3 regions of the Streptomyces sp. R33 genome follow, and region 3 is predicted to be linked to each of the others. Evidence: riboswitches for the same ligand, from Rfam matches in the RefSeq annotation. Region 3 holds a riboswitch; each other region holds the start of a gene.
What was found. Region 3 has a riboswitch for thiamine pyrophosphate ahead of thiC (phosphomethylpyrimidine synthase ThiC). Riboswitches for the same ligand answer to the same signal wherever they lie in the genome.
Positions count from the first base shown of each region.

Region 1: linked by a shared signal. The riboswitch ahead of AB5J51_RS13065 (thiamine ABC transporter substrate binding subunit) and the one ahead of thiC (phosphomethylpyrimidine synthase ThiC) in region 3 are both predicted to bind thiamine pyrophosphate.
Region 2: linked by a shared signal. The riboswitch ahead of thiO (glycine oxidase ThiO) and the one ahead of thiC (phosphomethylpyrimidine synthase ThiC) in region 3 are both predicted to bind thiamine pyrophosphate.

Region 1 covers NZ_CP165727.1:2,913,734-2,919,312, forward strand. Annotated here, with positions in the region: gene AB5J51_RS13055 (ABC transporter ATP-binding protein) at 1-414, opposite strand, end outside; gene AB5J51_RS13060 (iron ABC transporter permease) at 414-2,030, opposite strand; gene AB5J51_RS13065 (thiamine ABC transporter substrate binding subunit) at 2,102-3,205, opposite strand; TPP riboswitch at 3,290-3,399, opposite strand; gene rlmN (23S rRNA (adenine(2503)-C(2))-methyltransferase RlmN) at 3,458-4,570, opposite strand; gene AB5J51_RS13075 (phosphatidate cytidylyltransferase) at 4,732-5,579, opposite strand, start outside.
Region 2 covers NZ_CP165727.1:6,173,909-6,179,487, reverse strand. Annotated here, with positions in the region: gene AB5J51_RS28440 (Rv2175c family DNA-binding protein) at 1-225, opposite strand, end outside; gene AB5J51_RS28435 (NAD(P)/FAD-dependent oxidoreductase) at 305-1,525, opposite strand; TPP riboswitch at 1,629-1,741, shown strand; gene thiO (glycine oxidase ThiO) at 1,739-2,920, shown strand; gene thiS (sulfur carrier protein ThiS) at 2,917-3,117, shown strand; gene AB5J51_RS28420 (thiazole synthase) at 3,123-3,917, shown strand; gene pknB (Stk1 family PASTA domain-containing Ser/Thr kinase) at 4,150-5,579, shown strand, end outside.
Region 3 covers NZ_CP165727.1:4,551,801-4,557,379, reverse strand. Annotated here, with positions in the region: gene AB5J51_RS20830 (hypothetical protein) at 1-223, shown strand, start outside; gene AB5J51_RS20825 (aldo/keto reductase) at 277-1,329, opposite strand; gene thiC (phosphomethylpyrimidine synthase ThiC) at 1,450-3,237, opposite strand; TPP riboswitch at 3,232-3,377, opposite strand; gene AB5J51_RS20815 (YibE/F family protein) at 3,450-4,847, shown strand; gene AB5J51_RS20810 (SsgA family sporulation/cell division regulator) at 4,899-5,348, opposite strand; gene AB5J51_RS20805 (IclR family transcriptional regulator) at 5,446-5,579, opposite strand, start outside.

The DNA of each region.
Region 1 (5,579 bases), 1.6 Mb from region 3:
CGACAGGGAGGACACGGACCGGCCCTGGGCCCCGGGCAGTCCGACCAGCTCCAGCAGTTCCGCGACCCGGCCCTCGCAGGCCCCCCGGCCGGAGCCCCGCATGCGCAGCCCGAACGCGACGTTCCCGCCCACGTCCCGGTGCGGGAACAGCTGGTGGTCCTGGAACATCAGGCCCACCCCGCGCCGGTGCACGGGCACCCGCTCCTGGTCCGCACCGCCGAGCAGGACCCGCCCGGCGGATACCGGCTGGAGCCCGGCGACGACCCGCAGCAGTGTGGATTTGCCGCTCCCGCTCGGCCCGAGCACGCACACGATCTCGTGCTCGGCGACCGCGAGGTCCACGGAGTCCAGTGCATCGAAGACGGCGCGCTCGCCGAAGCGGACCGAGACCCCGGCCAGTTCGAGCAACGTCATCAGAACTCTCCCGAGGTCTTGTCGGGGCGCAGCCGCTCCAGCACCAGCAGGGAGACCGCGCACACCAGCATCAGAATCGTGCTCAGGGCCATCGCCTGCCCGTAGTTGAGCTCACCGGCCCGCCCCAGCAGCCGCGCCACGGCCACCGGCAGCGTCGGACGGTCCGGCCGCGCGATGAAGACGGTCGCCCCGAACTCCCCCAGCGAGATGGCGAAGGCGAACCCGGCCGCGATCAGCAGCGCCCGCCGCACCAGCGGCAGGTCCACCTCCCGCCAGGCCCTCAGCGGGGACGCCCCGAGCACCGCGGCGGCCTCCCGCAGCCGTGCGTCCACCGCGCGCAGCACCGGCAGCATGGTCCGTACGACGAACGGGACGCCCACCAGCGCCTGGGCCAGCGGCACCAGGATCCACGAGGTCCGCAGATCCAGCGGCGGCTCGTCCAGGGTGATCAGGAAGCCGAAGCCGACCGTCACCGCCGACACCCCCAGCGGAAGCATCAACAGCGCATCGAACCCGCGCACGAACCGCCCCCCGCGCCGGGTCAGTGCCGCGGCCGCGAGCCCCCCGATCAGCAGGGCGATGGCGGTGGCGGCGAGCGCGTACTGCAGGGAGTTCCAGATCGCCTCCAGCGGTGGCACGAGGAACGTTCCGCCGCCGGCGCCCGCGTCCTGGAGCGCCCGGTAGAAGCCGAACCCGTACCCGCCGGGGGCGTCGAAGGACCGCTCCACCAGCACCAGCAGCGGGGCCACGATCAGCAGCGCCACCGTCACCAGCACCCCGCCGAGCAGGGCGCGCTGCCCCGGTCCGCTCGGCCGGTGTGCGGTCCGCGCCGGGTCCACCAGCCGCAGGGCGGTCTCCCGCCGGCGCACGGTCCAGGCGTGGACGGCGAGGATCAGGCCGACCGCCACGAACTGCACCATCGTGAGGACGGCGGCCGTCGGCAGGTCCAGCAGCTGCGCGGTCTGCCGGTAGACCTCCACCTCGAGGGTGGCGTACGAGGGCCCGCCCAGGATCTGCACGACGCCGAAGGAGGTGAAGGTGAAGAGGAACACCATCAGCGAGGCGGCGGCCACGGCCGGTCCGAGCGCGGGCAGCGTCACCCGCCGCCAGGCGGCGAACCGTCCGGCGCCCAGCACGCGGGCGGCCTCCTCCTGGCGCGGGTCGAGCTGCGCCCAGAGTCCGCCGACCGTCCGTACGACGACGGCGTAGTTGAAGAAGACGTGGGCGAGCAGGATCGCCCACACGGTGGTGTCCAGCCGGACGCCCCACAGCTCGTCGAGCAGTCCGCCGCGCCCGACCAGCGCCAGGAAGGCCGTGCCGACCACCACGGTCGGCAGCACGAACGGGACCGTGACCACCGCCCGCAGCAGTTGTTTGCCGGGGAACTCGAAGCGCGCGAAGACGTACGCGCCGGGGAGTGCGATCAGGAGCGTGAGCGCCGTGGACGCGCACGCCTGCCAGGTGGTGAACCAGAGCACGTCGGCGATGTCGGGCCGGGTCAGCACCTCGCCGATCCGGCCGAACTGCCAGCCGTCCTCGGTCTTGATCCCGCGGCCGACGATCGCGGCGACGGGGTAGGCGAAGAACAGCCCGAAGAAGGCGAGCGGTACGGCCATCAGGGCGAGCCTGACGGCCGTACCGCGTACGCCCTCCTTCGCGGGAGTGCTTTCGCGTGCGCTCTGGCGTCCTACTTCACGACGAGCGAGGACCATGTCTTGACCCACTGCTCACGGTTCTTGGCGATGGTCTCCGGAGCGACGTTCTCGGGCTTCTCGATGACCACGCCGTGCTTCGTGAACAGCTCCGGCAGCTTCGCGTCCTTGACCACCGGGTTCACGAACATCTGCAGCGGCATGTCCTCCTGGAACTTCTTGCTCACGAGGAAGTCGAGGAGCGCCTTGCCGCCCTCCTCGTTCTTCGCGCCCTTGAGCAGGCCCGCGAACTCGACCTGGCGGAAGCAGGTGCCGGTGGAGACGCCCGTGGGGGCCTCGGCCGGCTGCGGCTCGCCGTACAGGACCTCGACCGGCGGGCTGGAGGCGTAGGAGACGACCAGCGGGCGGTCGCCCTTGGCCTTCTTGCCGCCCGCGGAGCCCGAGAAGCGCTCGTTGTAGGCCTGCTCCCAGCCGTCGACGACCTCGACGCCGTTGGCCTTGAGCTTGGTCCAGTAGTCCTTCCACCCTTCCTCGCCGTACTTGCCGACGGAGGCGAGGAGGAAGCCGAGGCCAGGCGAGGAGGTCGCCGCGTTCTCGGTGACCAGCAGGTTCTTGTACTCCGGCTTGATCAGGTCGTCCAGCGTCTGCGGCGGGGCGAGCTTCTTGTCGGCGAAGTACGCCTTGTCGTAGTTGACGCAGATGTCGCCGGAGTCGATCGGGGTGACCCGGTGCTCCTTGTCGAGCACGTACTCGGGCTTCACGTCGGCCAGGCCCTTGGCCTCGTACGGCGTGAAGATCCCGTTGTCGAGGGCGCGCGAGAGGAGCGTGTTGTCGACACCGAAGAAGACGTCGCCGCGCGGGGAGCCCTTGGTGAGGATCTCCTGGTTGAGTGCGGCGCCCGCGTCCCCGGACTTCAGGACCTTGACGGTGTAGCCGCTCTGCTGCTCGAACTCCTTCAGGACCGTGTCGGTCACGTTGAAGGAGTCGTGGGAGACGAGCGTGACCGTCTTGGGCTTCGGCGACCCGCTCGCGCCGCCCTCGGACTTGTCCTTGGCGTCGCCGCCGCCGCAGGCGCTGAGCGTGGCGACGCCGAGCGCGGCCGCGAGCGCTGCGCCCGCGAACTTCTTGGTGGTGCTCACTGGTGATTCCTCCTGGGATGACCAGGAGAAGACGCGGCCCTGCCCGGCGCTCAGTGCGAGCGGTCGCCGGGCAGGGCGCAACAGCTTGAGTGATGACCGAACTTCCTACCCCGAATGACCGGGGCGAGGTTCAGAGGGTCTGCGGATGACGGTTACCGCACTCTCAGCGCTGTGGCGCTCCCCTGTCGGAATATGCAATTGGTTCGGCCACAGGGTACCCCGTGGCCGAACCGGGGCGGAGGAAACCGCAGGCTAGCGCTCCGAGGCCGCCAGCTGGCCGCAGGCTCCGTCGATCTCCTGGCCGCGGGTGTCGCGGACGGTCACCGGCACGCCGTGGCGGGCGATGGCCTCCACGAAGGCCTTCTCGTCCTCGGGACGCGAGGCCGTCCACTTCGAGCCCGGCGTCGGGTTCAGCGGGATCAGGTTGACGTGGACACGCTTGCCCTTGAGCAGCCGGCCGAGGAGGTCGCCGCGCCAGGCCTGGTCGTTGATGTCGCGGATCAGCGCGTACTCGATGGAGATCCGGCGGCCCGACTTCTCCGCGTACTGCCAGGCCGCGTCGAGTACCTCGCGGACCTTCCAGCGGGTGTTCACGGGGACGAGGGTGTCGCGCAGCTCGTCGTCCGGCGCGTGCAGCGAGACCGCGAGGCGGCACTTGAAGCCCTCGTCGGCGAACCGCAGCATCGCCGGGACCAGGCCGACGGTGGAGACGGTGATGCCGCGCTGCGACAGGCCCAGGCCGTCGGGCTCGGGGTCGGTGAGGCGGCGGATCGCGCCGACGACCCGCTTGTAGTTCGCCAGCGGCTCGCCCATGCCCATGAAGACGATGTTGGACAGCCGGGCCGGGCCGCCGGGGACCTCGCCGTCGCGCAGCGCGCGCATGCCGTCGACGATCTGGTGGACGATCTCGGCGGTGGACAGGTTGCGGTCCAGGCCCGCCTGGCCGGTGGCGCAGAACGGGCAGTTCATACCGCAGCCGGCCTGCGAGGAGATGCACATGGTGACCCGGTCGGGGTAGCGCATCAGCACGGACTCGACGAGCGTGCCGTCGTGCAGCTTCCACAGGGTCTTGCGGGTGGTGTCGTCGTCGCACGAGATGTGCCGGATGACGTTCATCAGCTCGGGCAGCAGCTCCTGCTGGAGCTTCTCGCGGGAGCCCGCCGGGATGTCGGTCCACTCGGCCGGGTCGTGCGCGTACCGGGCGAAGTAGTGCTGCGAGAGCTGCTTGGCCCGGAAGGGCTTCTCACCGATCGCGGCGACCGCCTCGCGCCGCTCCTCGGGCGTGAGGTCGGCGAGATGCCGGGGCGGCTTCTTGGCTCCGCGAGGGGCGACGAAGGTGAGCTCTCCCGGGACGGGGCGGGCCATGGCAGGTACTCCTCGTAAGACGAAAGGCGCGCCGCAGAAGCAGCGCGCCTTTCAAGAGTAACCGCCCGGACCCACCCAAAGCCTTCGGACGTACGTCGCCCCCGCTCAGCGGGGTCCCCCCGGTGAACCGCCCGCCGGCCGGAACCCGCGGGAGCCCGGTTTCAGCCGGTGCCGACGAAGGCCGCCAGCAGCAGCCACACCACCGGGGCGGTCGGCAGCAGGGAGTCGAGCCGGTCCATGATGCCGCCGTGGCCCGGCAGCAGCGTGCCCATGTCCTTGATGCCCAGGTCCCGCTTGATCATCGACTCGCCGAGGTCGCCCAGCGTGGCGCTGACCGCGACGGCGAGACCGAGCAGCAGGCCCTGCCACCAGGCACCCCCGTCGATCAGGAACTCCATGCACAGCGCGCCGGCCCCCATCGCGAAGGCCACCGCCCCGAACAGCCCCTCGCGGGTCTTGCCTGGGCTGATGCGCGGCGCCAGCTTGTGCTTGCCGAAGCGCCAGCCCACCGCATAGGCCCCGGTGTCGCTGACCACGGTCAGCAGCAGGAACGTGACCACGCGCTCCGGACCGTCGTCGGCGGTGAGCAGCATCGCGACGAAGGTGGCCAGGAAGGGCACGTAGAACGCCGCGAAGACGCCCGCGGTGACGTCCTTGAGGTAGTCCTCGGGCGGTTCGGTCATCCGCCAGACCAGGACCGCCAGCGCGGTCAGGGCCATGGCCACCCAGGCGCCCTCGGCCCCGCGGACGTATCCGGCGATGACCATGGCGGCGCCGCCGACCGCGAGCGGGACGAGCGGCGCCTTGATGCCCTTCTTCTCCTGGAGCCGGGAGGTGAGCTCCCACAGGCCCACGACGACCGCGACGACGATGACGCCGACGAAGACCGCCTTCACGATGAACAGCGAAGCGAAGATCACCGCACCGAGGCCGACACCGACCCCTATGGCGGCACGCAGGTCTCGCCCCGCCCGCTTCTTCTGCGGCGGGGGCGAGGCGTCCTGCGGTG
Region 2 (5,579 bases), 1.6 Mb from region 3:
GAGCACGGTCAGCAGGCCCGCGAGGCCCTTGACGGTCTTGTCGCCGTCGATGAAGGCGGCGGGCACCTGCAGCGCGCGGTTCTCACCGCGGCGTACGGCGATCAGCTGACCTTCCTTGACCAGCTGGCGGACCCGGGTCACTTCGATGTCGAGCATCTCCGCGATGTCGGGGAGGTACAGCCAGGCGGGGACAAGGGCATCGATCTTTGCGTCAATCTCGGTCACGAGCACAAGCCTGCCACCTCGGACCGACACCCGGTACCCGAGCCGACCCGTCCGGGTCTGCGGGCCCCCTCCGCACCGTCTAGACCAGCGCCGATTTCAGCGGGGTCGCCGGGTCGGAGACCTTGGCGGGGTCCACGGGGGCGCCCGTCTCGATCAGCTTCCGGCCCTGCGCCAGGTCCCGCGGCCGACCCACCGCCAGGACCGCGACCAGCGCTCCCGCCCGGAGCCAGCACACCGACCACGCCGCCTCGGCCGGGTCCCCGCGCCACATGAGCTCGTCCGCCCCCGCATGGTGCCCCGCGTACTGCACGAAGCGCCCGAACTGCTCCGACCAGAAGTACGGCACCGGGTCGTAGACCTGCACCGGAGCCGCCGCCACGATGTTCGCCGCGACCACGCGCGGCCCCTGCAGGGCGTTGTCCCAGTGGTGCACCAGCAGCCGCGCCCCGTAGCGCCCCGACGGGAACGACGCGCAGTCGCCGACCGCGTACACCCCGGGCAGGGAGGTCCGCAGGTACTCGTCCGCGGTGACCGAGCCGTCCGGGCCGAGCGCGACCCCCGATTCCGCCAGCCACCGGGTCGCCGGCCGGGCCCCGATGCCCACGACCACCGCGCCCGCCGGCAGCTCCCGGCCGTCCGCGAGCAGGACCCGCCCGGACTCCACCGAGGCCACCTTCGCGCCGGTCAGCAGGGCGGCCCCGGCCTCCTCGTACCAGCGGGCCATGGGGGCCGCGACCTCCGCCGGCAGCGCCCCGGCCAGCACCCGGTCCGCCGCCTCGACCACGGTCACCGCGCAGCCCGCCTCGCGCGCCGCCGTGGCGAACTCGGCGCCGATCCAGCCGGCCCCGACGACCACGGTCGCCGGCGCCTGGGCCAGCACCGGGCGCAGCCGGGCCGCGTCGTCCAGGGTGCGCAGCAGGTGCACGCCCTGGACGCCCTCGGACCCGGGCAGGGTCAGTGGTTCGGCGCCGGTCGCCAGTACGAGCACCTCGTACGGGACCGGTCCCGCCTCGGTGTCCAGCTCGCGCTCGGCGGCCCGCAGCCCGGTGACCTCCACCCCGAGCCGGAGCTCGATGCCCAGCCCCTCGAAGTCCACGTCGAAGGCGGAGTCCTCGGCCTTGCCGAGCAGCACCGCCTTGGACAGCGGGGGCCGGTCGTAGGGCTGGTGGGGCTCGGCGCCCAGCAGGGTCAGGGGGCCGCTCCACCCCTGCTCCCGCAGCGCGACCGCGGTCTGCACCCCGGCCATTCCGGCGCCGACGATGACGACGCCGCTCTGTGTCTGTTCCGTCTGCTCGCTCACACCGCCCAGCCTAGCGATCTGACGCACCGTCAGGAACAGCGGCCGGGGGAACGGCCGGGGAGGCAGCCTTACCCGGCCCCGGCGCCGGGGTTAGTCTGGCCGTCGTACCTATCGCGGGAGTCCGGGCGTACCGGGCTGAGAGGGAGGCTGGACGGCCTCCGACCGTACGAACCTGATCCGGGTCATGCCGGCGAAGGGAGGGGCTGGACGCCCATGCACTCATCTCGGAAGGGATCCGCCAGGGGATCCGACGTCCTCGTCATCGGGGGCGGGATCATCGGCCTGGTCACCGCCTGGCGGGCGGCCCGGCGCGGGCTGCGGACCGCGCTCGCCGATCCGGCGCCCGGCGGCGGCGCCGCTCAGGTCGCGGCCGGCATGCTCGCCGCCGTCACGGAGCTGCACTACGGCGAGGAGACCCTGCTGGGCCTCAATCTCGCCTCCGCCGGCCGCTACCCGGAGTTCGCCGCCGAGCTGGCCGACGCCAGCGGAGGGATGGACATCGGCTACCGCGCCTGCGGCACGCTCGCCGTGGCCCTCGACGCCGACGACCGGCTCCACCTGCGCGAGCTGCACGCCCTGCAGCGGCGCTGCGGCCTGGAGTCCGAGTGGCTCACCGGCCGCGAGTGCCGCCGCCTGGAGCCGATGCTGGCCCCGGGCGTACGCGGCGGCCTGCGCGTGGACGGCGACCACCAGGTCGACCCGCGCCGGCTGGCGGCCGCGCTGCTGGCCGCCTGCGAGGGCGCCGGCGTGGAGATCCACCGGGCGGACGCCGAGCAGCTGCTCACCGCCGCCGACCGGGCCGCCGGGGCACTGCTCGACGACGGTACGGAGCTGCGCGCCGACCAGGTGGTGCTGGCCGCGGGCTCGCTCAGCGGCCGGCTGGCCGGCGTACCGGCGCAGGTGCTGCCGCCCGTACGGCCGGTCAAGGGCCAGGTGCTGCGGCTCGCGGTGCCGGCGGCGTACGCGCCGTTCCTGTCGCGGACGGTCCGGGCGGTGGTCCGCGGCAGCCACGTGTACCTGGTGCCGCGCGAGAACGGCGAGCTCGTCATCGGCGCCACCAGCGAGGAACTCGGCTGGGACACCACGGTCACCGCGGGCGGCGTGTACGAACTCCTGCGCGACGCCCATGAGTTGGTACCCGGCATCACCGAACTGCCGCTGACCGAGACCCGGGCGGGGCTGCGGCCCGGCTCCCCGGACAACGCCCCGCTGCTCGGCCCGACCGACCTGCCCGGCCTGCACCTGGCCACCGGGCACTACCGCAACGGGGTGCTGCTGACCCCGCTCACCGGCGACGTCATGGCGGAGCTGCTGACCACCGGCGTGCTCCCGGAGATCGCCCGCCCGTTCACCCCGCGCCGCTTCAGCGTCGCACGTCAGGAGTCCTACGCATGACGATCTCCGTCAACGGCGAGCCGCGCGAGGTCGCGGCCGGCACCACCCTCGACGCGGTGGTCGCCATCCTGACCGCGGCCCCCTCGGGCGTCGCGGCCGCACTCAACGAGACCGTGGTCCCGCGCGGGCAGTGGCCGCTCACGCCGGTGGGCGAGGGCGACCGGGTCGAGATCCTCACCGCCGTGCAGGGAGGCTGAGCGCGATGGCAGACGACGCTTTCGTGCTGGGCGGCCGGACCTTCTCGTCCCGCCTGATCATGGGGACGGGCGGGGCGCCGAGCCTGGACGTCCTGGAACGGGCGCTGACCGCGTCCGGTACGGAGCTCACGACGGTGGCGATGCGGCGGCTGGACCCGACGGTCCAGGGCTCGGTCCTGTCGGTGCTGACCCGGCTGGGCATCTGCGTACTCCCCAACACGGCGGGCTGCTTCACGGCGGGCGAGGCGGTGCTGACGGCGCGCCTCGCGCGGGAGGCGCTGGGCACGGACTGGATCAAGCTCGAGGTCGTGGCCGACGAGCGGACCCTGCTGCCGGACGGCCTGGAGCTGCTGGACGCCGCGGAGACGCTGGTGGACGAGGGCTTCACGGTGCTGCCGTACACCAACGACGACCCGGTGCTCGCGCGGAAGCTGGAGGACGTGGGCTGTGCGGCGATCATGCCGCTGGGGTCGCCGATCGGCTCGGGGATGGGGATCCGCAACCCGCACAACTTCGAGCTGATCGCGGAGCGGGCGGGGGTGCCGGTGATCCTGGACGCGGGGGCCGGTACGGCCTCGGACGTGGCGCTGGCGATGGAGCTGGGGTGCTCGGCGGTGATGCTGGCGTCGGCGGTGACCCGGGCGCAGTCCCCGGTCCTGATGGCGGCGGCCATGCGCGACGCGGTGTCGGCGGGCCGTCTGGCGTACCGCGCGGGCCGCATCCCGCAGCGCCGCTTCGCGGAGGCCTCGTCCCCGGCCGAGGGCCGCGCCGCCCTCGACCCGGAACGCCCGGCCTTCTGACGCTCCGCTGCGCGGGGCCTTCTCCCCGCCCCGCCCTTTCTCCGTTTCCCGGGCTCTGCCCGGACCCGGTCTTCGGCCCCGGACGGGCTGGAATTGCCGCTGCGCGGCAAGATCCGGACCCGCCGGGGCCGAGCCGCGCGAGGGGCGCGTCGAAAAGGGAGTCACGTCACAGCTGCGCTGCAACAAACCACACCCGGGACGGGACCCCGACCCGCGCTCGTAGAATCGCCGGGTGGATACGACCCTGGATGACCCCCTCGTCGGGCAGACACTCGACGGCCGCTACCGCGTCGACGCCCGCATCGCGGCCGGCGGCATGGCGACGGTCTACCGGGCCGTCGACACCCGCCTCGACCGCGTGCTCGCGCTGAAGGTGATGCACCCGGCGCTCGCCGCCGACGGCGGCTTCGTCGACCGGTTCATCCGCGAGGCCAAGTCCGTGGCCCGCCTCGCGCACCCCAACGTCGTCGCCGTCTTCGACCAGGGCACCGACGGGCCGTACACGTACCTCGCCATGGAGTACGTCTCCGGCTGCACGCTGCGCGACGTGCTCCGCGAGCGCGGCGCGCTCCAGCCCCGGGCCGCCCTCGACATCCTCGAGCCCGTCCTCGCCGCGCTCGGCGCCGCCCACCGGGCCGGGTTCGTGCACCGCGACATGAAGCCCGAGAACGTCCTGATCGGCGACGACGGCCGGGTCAAGGTGGCGGACTTCGGGCTGGTCCGGTCCGTCGACTCGGTCACCAGCACCACCGGCTCCGTCCTCGGCACCGTCTCCTACCTCGCCCCCGAGCAGATCGAGAGCGGCAGCGGCGACACCCGCGTGGACGTCTACGCCTGCGGTGTCGTCCTGTACGAGATGCTCACCGGCTCCAAGCCGCACTCCGGCGGCACCCCCGCCCAGGTGCTCTACCAGCACCTGCACGAGGACGTGCCGCCGCCGTCGGCCGCCGTCCCGGGGCTGCCGGGCGTCCTGGACCAGCTCGTCGCGTACGCCGCCGCCCGCGATCCGGAGCTGCGCCCCTCCGACGCCGCCGCCCTGCTCGGGCTGGCCCTCGACGCCCGCGCGCTGCTCGGTGACGCCGAGCTGGACGCCGTGCCGCCGCAGGCGCGTGCCGAGGCGCGCAGCGCCACCGAGGACCGCACCAGTGTGATCCCGCGGCCCGTCGCGGGACAGCCGCCCGTGAACCTCACGTCCCGGCTGGAGCTCCCGGACCGCCCGGAGCCCGCACCGGCCCGTACCGCGCCTCCGGCCTCGCGCAGGCCGCGGCGCGGCACGCTGCTCGTGATCGCCGGGGTGCTGCTCGCGCTCGGTCTGGGCACCGGGGTCTGGTACATCAACGCCGGCCAGTTCACGAAGGTCCCCAATCTGCTCGGGAAGAGCGAGGCGCAGGCCAAGTCCGACCTGTCCGCGGCCGGCCTCGGTGTGAAGCGGATCGACCGGAAGTTCAGCGACGCGTTCGACCGCGGGACGGTGATGAACTCCGACCCCTCGGGCGGCAAGCGCATCCGCGGCAACGGCGCGGTGGTGCTGACGATCTCGCGCGGCCCGGAGGTCGTCGTCGTACCGGACGTGAAGGGCAGGCCGCTGGACGACGCGAAGGCCGAGCTGACCAAGAGCGGTCTGGCTCCCGGCCTGGTCACGCAGGCGTTCAGCCAGGACGT
Region 3 (5,579 bases):
GCGGGGCATCCTGCCGTTCCTGCGGGACGCGCTGGCCGATCCGAGCGCGGGGCCCGTGTATCCGGCCCCCCGCACGCCGAAGGCCGGGCGCATCCCCAACTTGGGATACTCCCGGCCCGACTTCACCAGCCCGGGATCCGCTTCACAGGGACCCCGGCCCGGCTACTCGCCTCCGGACTTCACCGGCCCCGACTTCGGCGGCCCGGAGACCGAGACGTCCTGACGGCCCAGGTGGGCAGTCCGTCCCTGTTTCACGTGAAACATCGCGCTGTACGGCTACTGGCCCGCCGACCGGTCCCCCGGGGCGCGCCGCCGCTGCGCGGTGTCGGTCAAAGCCGTCGGGCGCCACACGCCGTCCGGGTGGTAGAGGTTCGTCCCCGGCGGCACGATCTCGTCGATCCGGTCGAGTGCCGCGTCGTCGAGGACCAGTCCGGCACCCTTGACCAGCGAGTTCAGCTGGTCCATGGTCCGCGGGCCGATGATCACCGAGGTGACTGCGGGATGCGCGACCGGGAAGGCGACCGCCAGCTCGGGCAGCGTGCAGCCGATGCCGTCGGCGAGCTCGAGGAGCTGTTCCACGGCCTCCAGCTTCGCCACGTTGCCGGGGATCGCCGGGTCGAAGCGCGCCGGCGTCAGCGCCGCCCTCCCCGAGCTCATGTCGACGGGCCCGCCGAGCCGGTACTTTCCGGACAGGAAGCCGGAGGCGAGCGGACTCCAGGTCAGTACGCCCATCCCGTACCGCCGGGCGACCGGCAGGACGGAGGCTTCCACCCCGCGCGCGAGGATCGAGTACGGGGGCTGCTCCGTCCGGAACCGCGGAAGAGCCCGCCGCTCGGCGACGTGATGCGCCTCGACGATCTCCTCGGCGGGGAAGGTGGAGCAGCCGAAGGCACGGATCTTGCCCGCCCGCACCAGGTCTCCGAGGACCGAGAGGGTCTCCTCGACGTCCGTCGAGTGGTCGGGCCGGTGCACCTGGTAGAGGTCGATCCAATCGGTGTCCAGCCGCCGCAAACTGTCCTCGACGGCCTGCACGATCCACCGCCGCGAGTTCCCTCTGCGGTTGCGTCCCTCCCCCATCTGAAAGTGGACCTTGGTGGCGAGCACGACGTCATCGCGCCGCCCCTTCAGCGCCTTGCCGACGATCTCCTCGGACTCCCCTGCGGAGTACATGTCCGCGGTGTCGACGAAGTTGATGCCCTGATCGAGCGCGGCATGGATGATCCGGGCGCACTCGTCGTGGTCCGGGTTCCCCACCGATCCGAACATCATCGTGCCGAGGCAGTGCGCGCTGACCTCTATGCCGGTCCCGCCCAGACTGCGATATCTCATGGTCATGGGGCCGCACTGTAGGAGTTGGAGTGCACTCCAGCGCAAGCAATTCCGTTCCGGGGACGCTGCTCTGGGGAGTCCCCTCCTCCTCCCCGGAGCAGCGCCACCACGGCGGTCGGGTCAGTCCGCCAGCGGGAGGTAGACCCGGTTGCCGCTCGCCGCGAACTCGGCGGACTTCTCCGCCATGCCCGCCTCGATCTCATCGGCCTTCAGGTCTCCGCCGTGCTCACGGCGGATGTCCTGGGAGATCTTCATCGAGCAGAACTTCGGACCGCACATGGAGCAGAAGTGCGCGGTCTTGGCCGGCTCGGCGGGGAGCGTCTCGTCGTGGAACTCACGGGCCGTGTCCGGGTCGAGGGCCAGGTTGAACTGGTCCTCCCAGCGGAACTCGAACCGCGCGTCCGACAGGGCGTCGTCCCACTCCTGGGCGCCCGGGTGGCCCTTGGCCAGGTCCGCCGCGTGGGCGGCGATCTTGTACGTGATGACGCCGGTCTTCACGTCGTCACGGTTGGGCAGGCCCAGGTGCTCCTTCGGCGTGACGTAGCAGAGCATCGCGGTGCCCCACCAGGCGATCATCGCGGCGCCGATGCCCGAGGTGATGTGGTCGTACGCCGGGGCGACGTCCGTGGTCAGCGGGCCGAGCGTGTAGAACGGCGCCTCCTCGCAGATCTCCTGCTGGAGGTCGATGTTCTCCTTGATCTTGTGCATCGGGACGTGGCCCGGGCCCTCGATCATGGTCTGCACGTTGTGCCGCTTGGCGATCGTGTTCAGCTCGCCCAGCGTCTTCAGCTCCGCGAACTGCGCCGCGTCGTTGGCGTCCGCGATGGAGCCGGGGCGCAGGCCGTCGCCCAGCGAGTACGTGACGTCGTACGTCGCGAGGATCTCGCAGAGCTCCTCGAAGTTCGTGTAGAGGAAGTTCTCCTTGTGGTGCGCCAGGCACCACGCGGCCATGATGGAGCCGCCGCGCGAGACGATGCCGGTCTTGCGGCGGGCGGTCAGGGGCACGTAGGGCAGCAGCACGCCGGCGTGGACCGTCATGTAGTCGACGCCCTGCTCGGCCTGCTCGATGACCGTGTCCTTGTAGATCTCCCAGGTCAGGTCCTCGGCGCGGCCGTCGACCTTCTCGAGCGCCTGGTACAGCGGCACGGTGCCGATCGGCACGGGGGAGTTGCGCAGCACCCACTCGCGGGTGGTGTGGATGTTGCGGCCGGTCGAGAGGTCCATGACCGTGTCGGCGCCCCACTTGGTCGCCCAGGTCATCTTGTCGACCTCCTCCTCGATGGAGGAGGTGACAGCGGAGTTGCCGATGTTGGCGTTGACCTTCACCAGGAACCGCTTGCCGATGATCATCGGCTCGATCTCCGGGTGGTTCACGTTCGCGGGAAGCACCGCGCGACCTGCGGCGATCTCCTCGCGGACGACCTCGGGGGAGACGTTCTCGCGGATCGCGACGTACTCCATCTCCGGGGTGATCTCACCGCGGCGGGCGTACGCGAGCTGCGTGACGGCAGCGCCGCCACGGCCCCGGCGGGGCTGGCGGGGGCGGCCCGGGAAGACCGCGTCGAGGTTCTTCAGGCCACCGCGCGGCGAGGTGTGCTTGATGCCGTCGTCCTCGGGGCGCACGGGACGGCCCGCGTACTCCTCGGTGTCGCCGCGGCTGATGATCCAGTTCTCGCGCAGCGGCGGCAGGCCGCGCCGCACGTCGGTCTCGATCTGCGGGTCGGTGTACGGCCCCGACGTGTCGTAGAGCGTCACGTCCTTGCCGTTGGTGAGGTGGACCTGGCGGACCGGCACCCGGATGTCGGGCCGGGAGCCCGCCACGTAGCCCTTGTGCCAGCCCGGCTGGCGCTCGGTCTGGCCGTCGGCGTCCTGGCTGACGGCAGGCGTGCGTGCGTCCTGAATGGTCATGAGACCTGATCTCCCTACGCCGGCATTACCCGGTAACAGGTTCGGCGGTCGACGCAGCCTCTTCCCGTACGCATGTGTACTGCGCGTACGGTGATCAGCGCCCTCTCAGCCCGGTGCTCCGAGCTCCCGCGTTGTGCAAAGGTGCCCCCACGCTAGCGTCATCTGTGGCGTGCTGAACAGTGGGCCCCCTCAACTCTTGCGATGATCTGCCGGTGACGTCCTCGCCGCAGACTCCCCCCAAGCACCCCGAGCCCACGGGTCACACCGACCACGCCCACGCGGCCGCCGGGCACGACCACGGCCCTTCCGAGGGCCACTCCCATGGTCATTCCCACAGCCACGGGCCGGCGGCGCCCGTCTCGAAGCACCTGCGCAAGGTCATCGCGGCCGTACTGATCCCCTTCGCCGTCGCCGTCTTCGCCGGCATGGTGGTGCTCTGGCCGGGCGGCGCTCCCGCCCACGAGCGCTCCGGGGTGGGGTTCGACCGGCAGACCCAGCAGGGCCGGGTCGTCGCGCTCGAACAGGTCGACTGCAAATCCGTGAACGCCTCGCAGGTGCCGCCCACCGGCAACGTCTCCACCCCGGAGGGCCGCGAGGCCCAGGCCGCGCAGACCGGCGAGTGCAAGAAGGCCACCATCGAGGTCGGCACCGGATCCGACAAGGGCCGCACCTTCTTCGAGATCGTCCAGCCGGGCGCTCCACGGCAGTTGGAGAACGGCCAGGAGGTGGTCGTCGCATACGCGCCGGACGCGCCCCGGGATCTCCAGTACTCCGTGATCGACGTGAACCGCAAGCTGCCGTTGGCGGTGCTGGCCGGGCTCTTCGCCGTGGCGGTGGTCGTCGTCGGCCGGATGCGTGGCGTGTTCGCGCTGGTCGCGCTGGTCGTCAGCTTCGGCGTGCTGACGCTCTTCATCCTCCCGGCGATCCTGCAGGGCTCGAACCCGCTGCTCGTTGCCGTCATCGGCGCCAGCGCCATCATGCTCATCGCGCTGTACATGTGCCACGGACTGAGCGCCCGTACCTCCGTCGCCGTCCTGGGCACGCTCGTCTCGCTGCTGCTGATCGGGCTGCTGGGCTCGGTGTTCGTCGACTGGGCGTTCCTGAGCGGCAACACCGACGACAACACCGGCCTGATCCACGGGCTCTACCCGGACATCGACATGAGCGGCCTGCTGCTTGCAGGCGTGATCATCGGATCTCTGGGGGTGCTCGACGATGTGACGGTCACCCAGACCTCGGCGGTCTGGGAACTCCACCAGGCCGACCCGGCGATGGGGTCCCGCTCCCTGTACCGTGCGGCCATCCGGATCGGCCGCGACCACATCGCATCGGTGGTCAACACCCTGGTACTGGCTTACGCGGGCGCGGCGCTGCCCCTGCTGCTGCTGTTCTCGATCGCGAACAGCAGCATGGGTTCGGTGGCCAACAGCGAGCTGGTCGCGGAGGAGATCGTACGGACACTCGTCGGGTCCATCGGCCTGGTGGCCTCGGTCCCGGTGACAACGGCGCTTGCCGCGCTGGTGGTTTCTGCCGACCGACCGGGATCCCCGGCCGGAGCGGCGGCCCCTGGGCCGGTCCGCCGGGGCCGGGGACGGCGGCGCAAGCGCTGAGAAGACCCGGGTGGCTCGGGGGCCCGGGGCGGCTCGGCTTGTCCGGTCCGGTCAGCCCGCGTTCTGCTCGTTCTGCCGCGACTCGGCCAGGATCCTGTCCAGCGCCTCGTCGAGGTTGCCCTCGAAGTCGCCGAGGTTGCGCTCCTGACCGAGCGGAACAAGCCGGTCGGTGCGGTCGAGGAACGCCACGAGCGGCGCGGCGCCGGCGCGGAACAGGGCCCGGTCGCAGCCGACTTGGAGCCGGATGTGGACATCGGACAGCTCCTCAGGGTCGGTGGGGGCGATGTGCACATCGCCGTCACCGCACGGCTTGTTGATGCCGTCGAGGAGGAGTTCCCGGCCGAACGCCCAGGTCACGGGCGCGTCTCCGGGAAGGTGGAACGTCAGGCGCACCGCGTAGGGGTCACGGGTGTCGTACCGGAGTTCCACCGGGATCCGGAACGAGAGCTCCTCGGAAACGAGGAAGCTCATCATGACCTCTGCCTGTACCGACTCGCGCATTGACTACCCCGCTGTAGTGGAAGTGGCCAGGAATGATCCCCCAGGGCCCTCTTGACAAGGGTGGTGGACGCGCTTGCAGATCACAAGGAGTGAGTTTTCAGATACTGATAGAGAACGAGAGGGTGCTCAACAGCGCGCCTACTTCACTCCGTAGTCGATCGACCACACACAGCAATTGATCCGCCTGGTGCAAAGGCAGTGAAATCGCCATGGTTGCGGCGGTATCGCCGA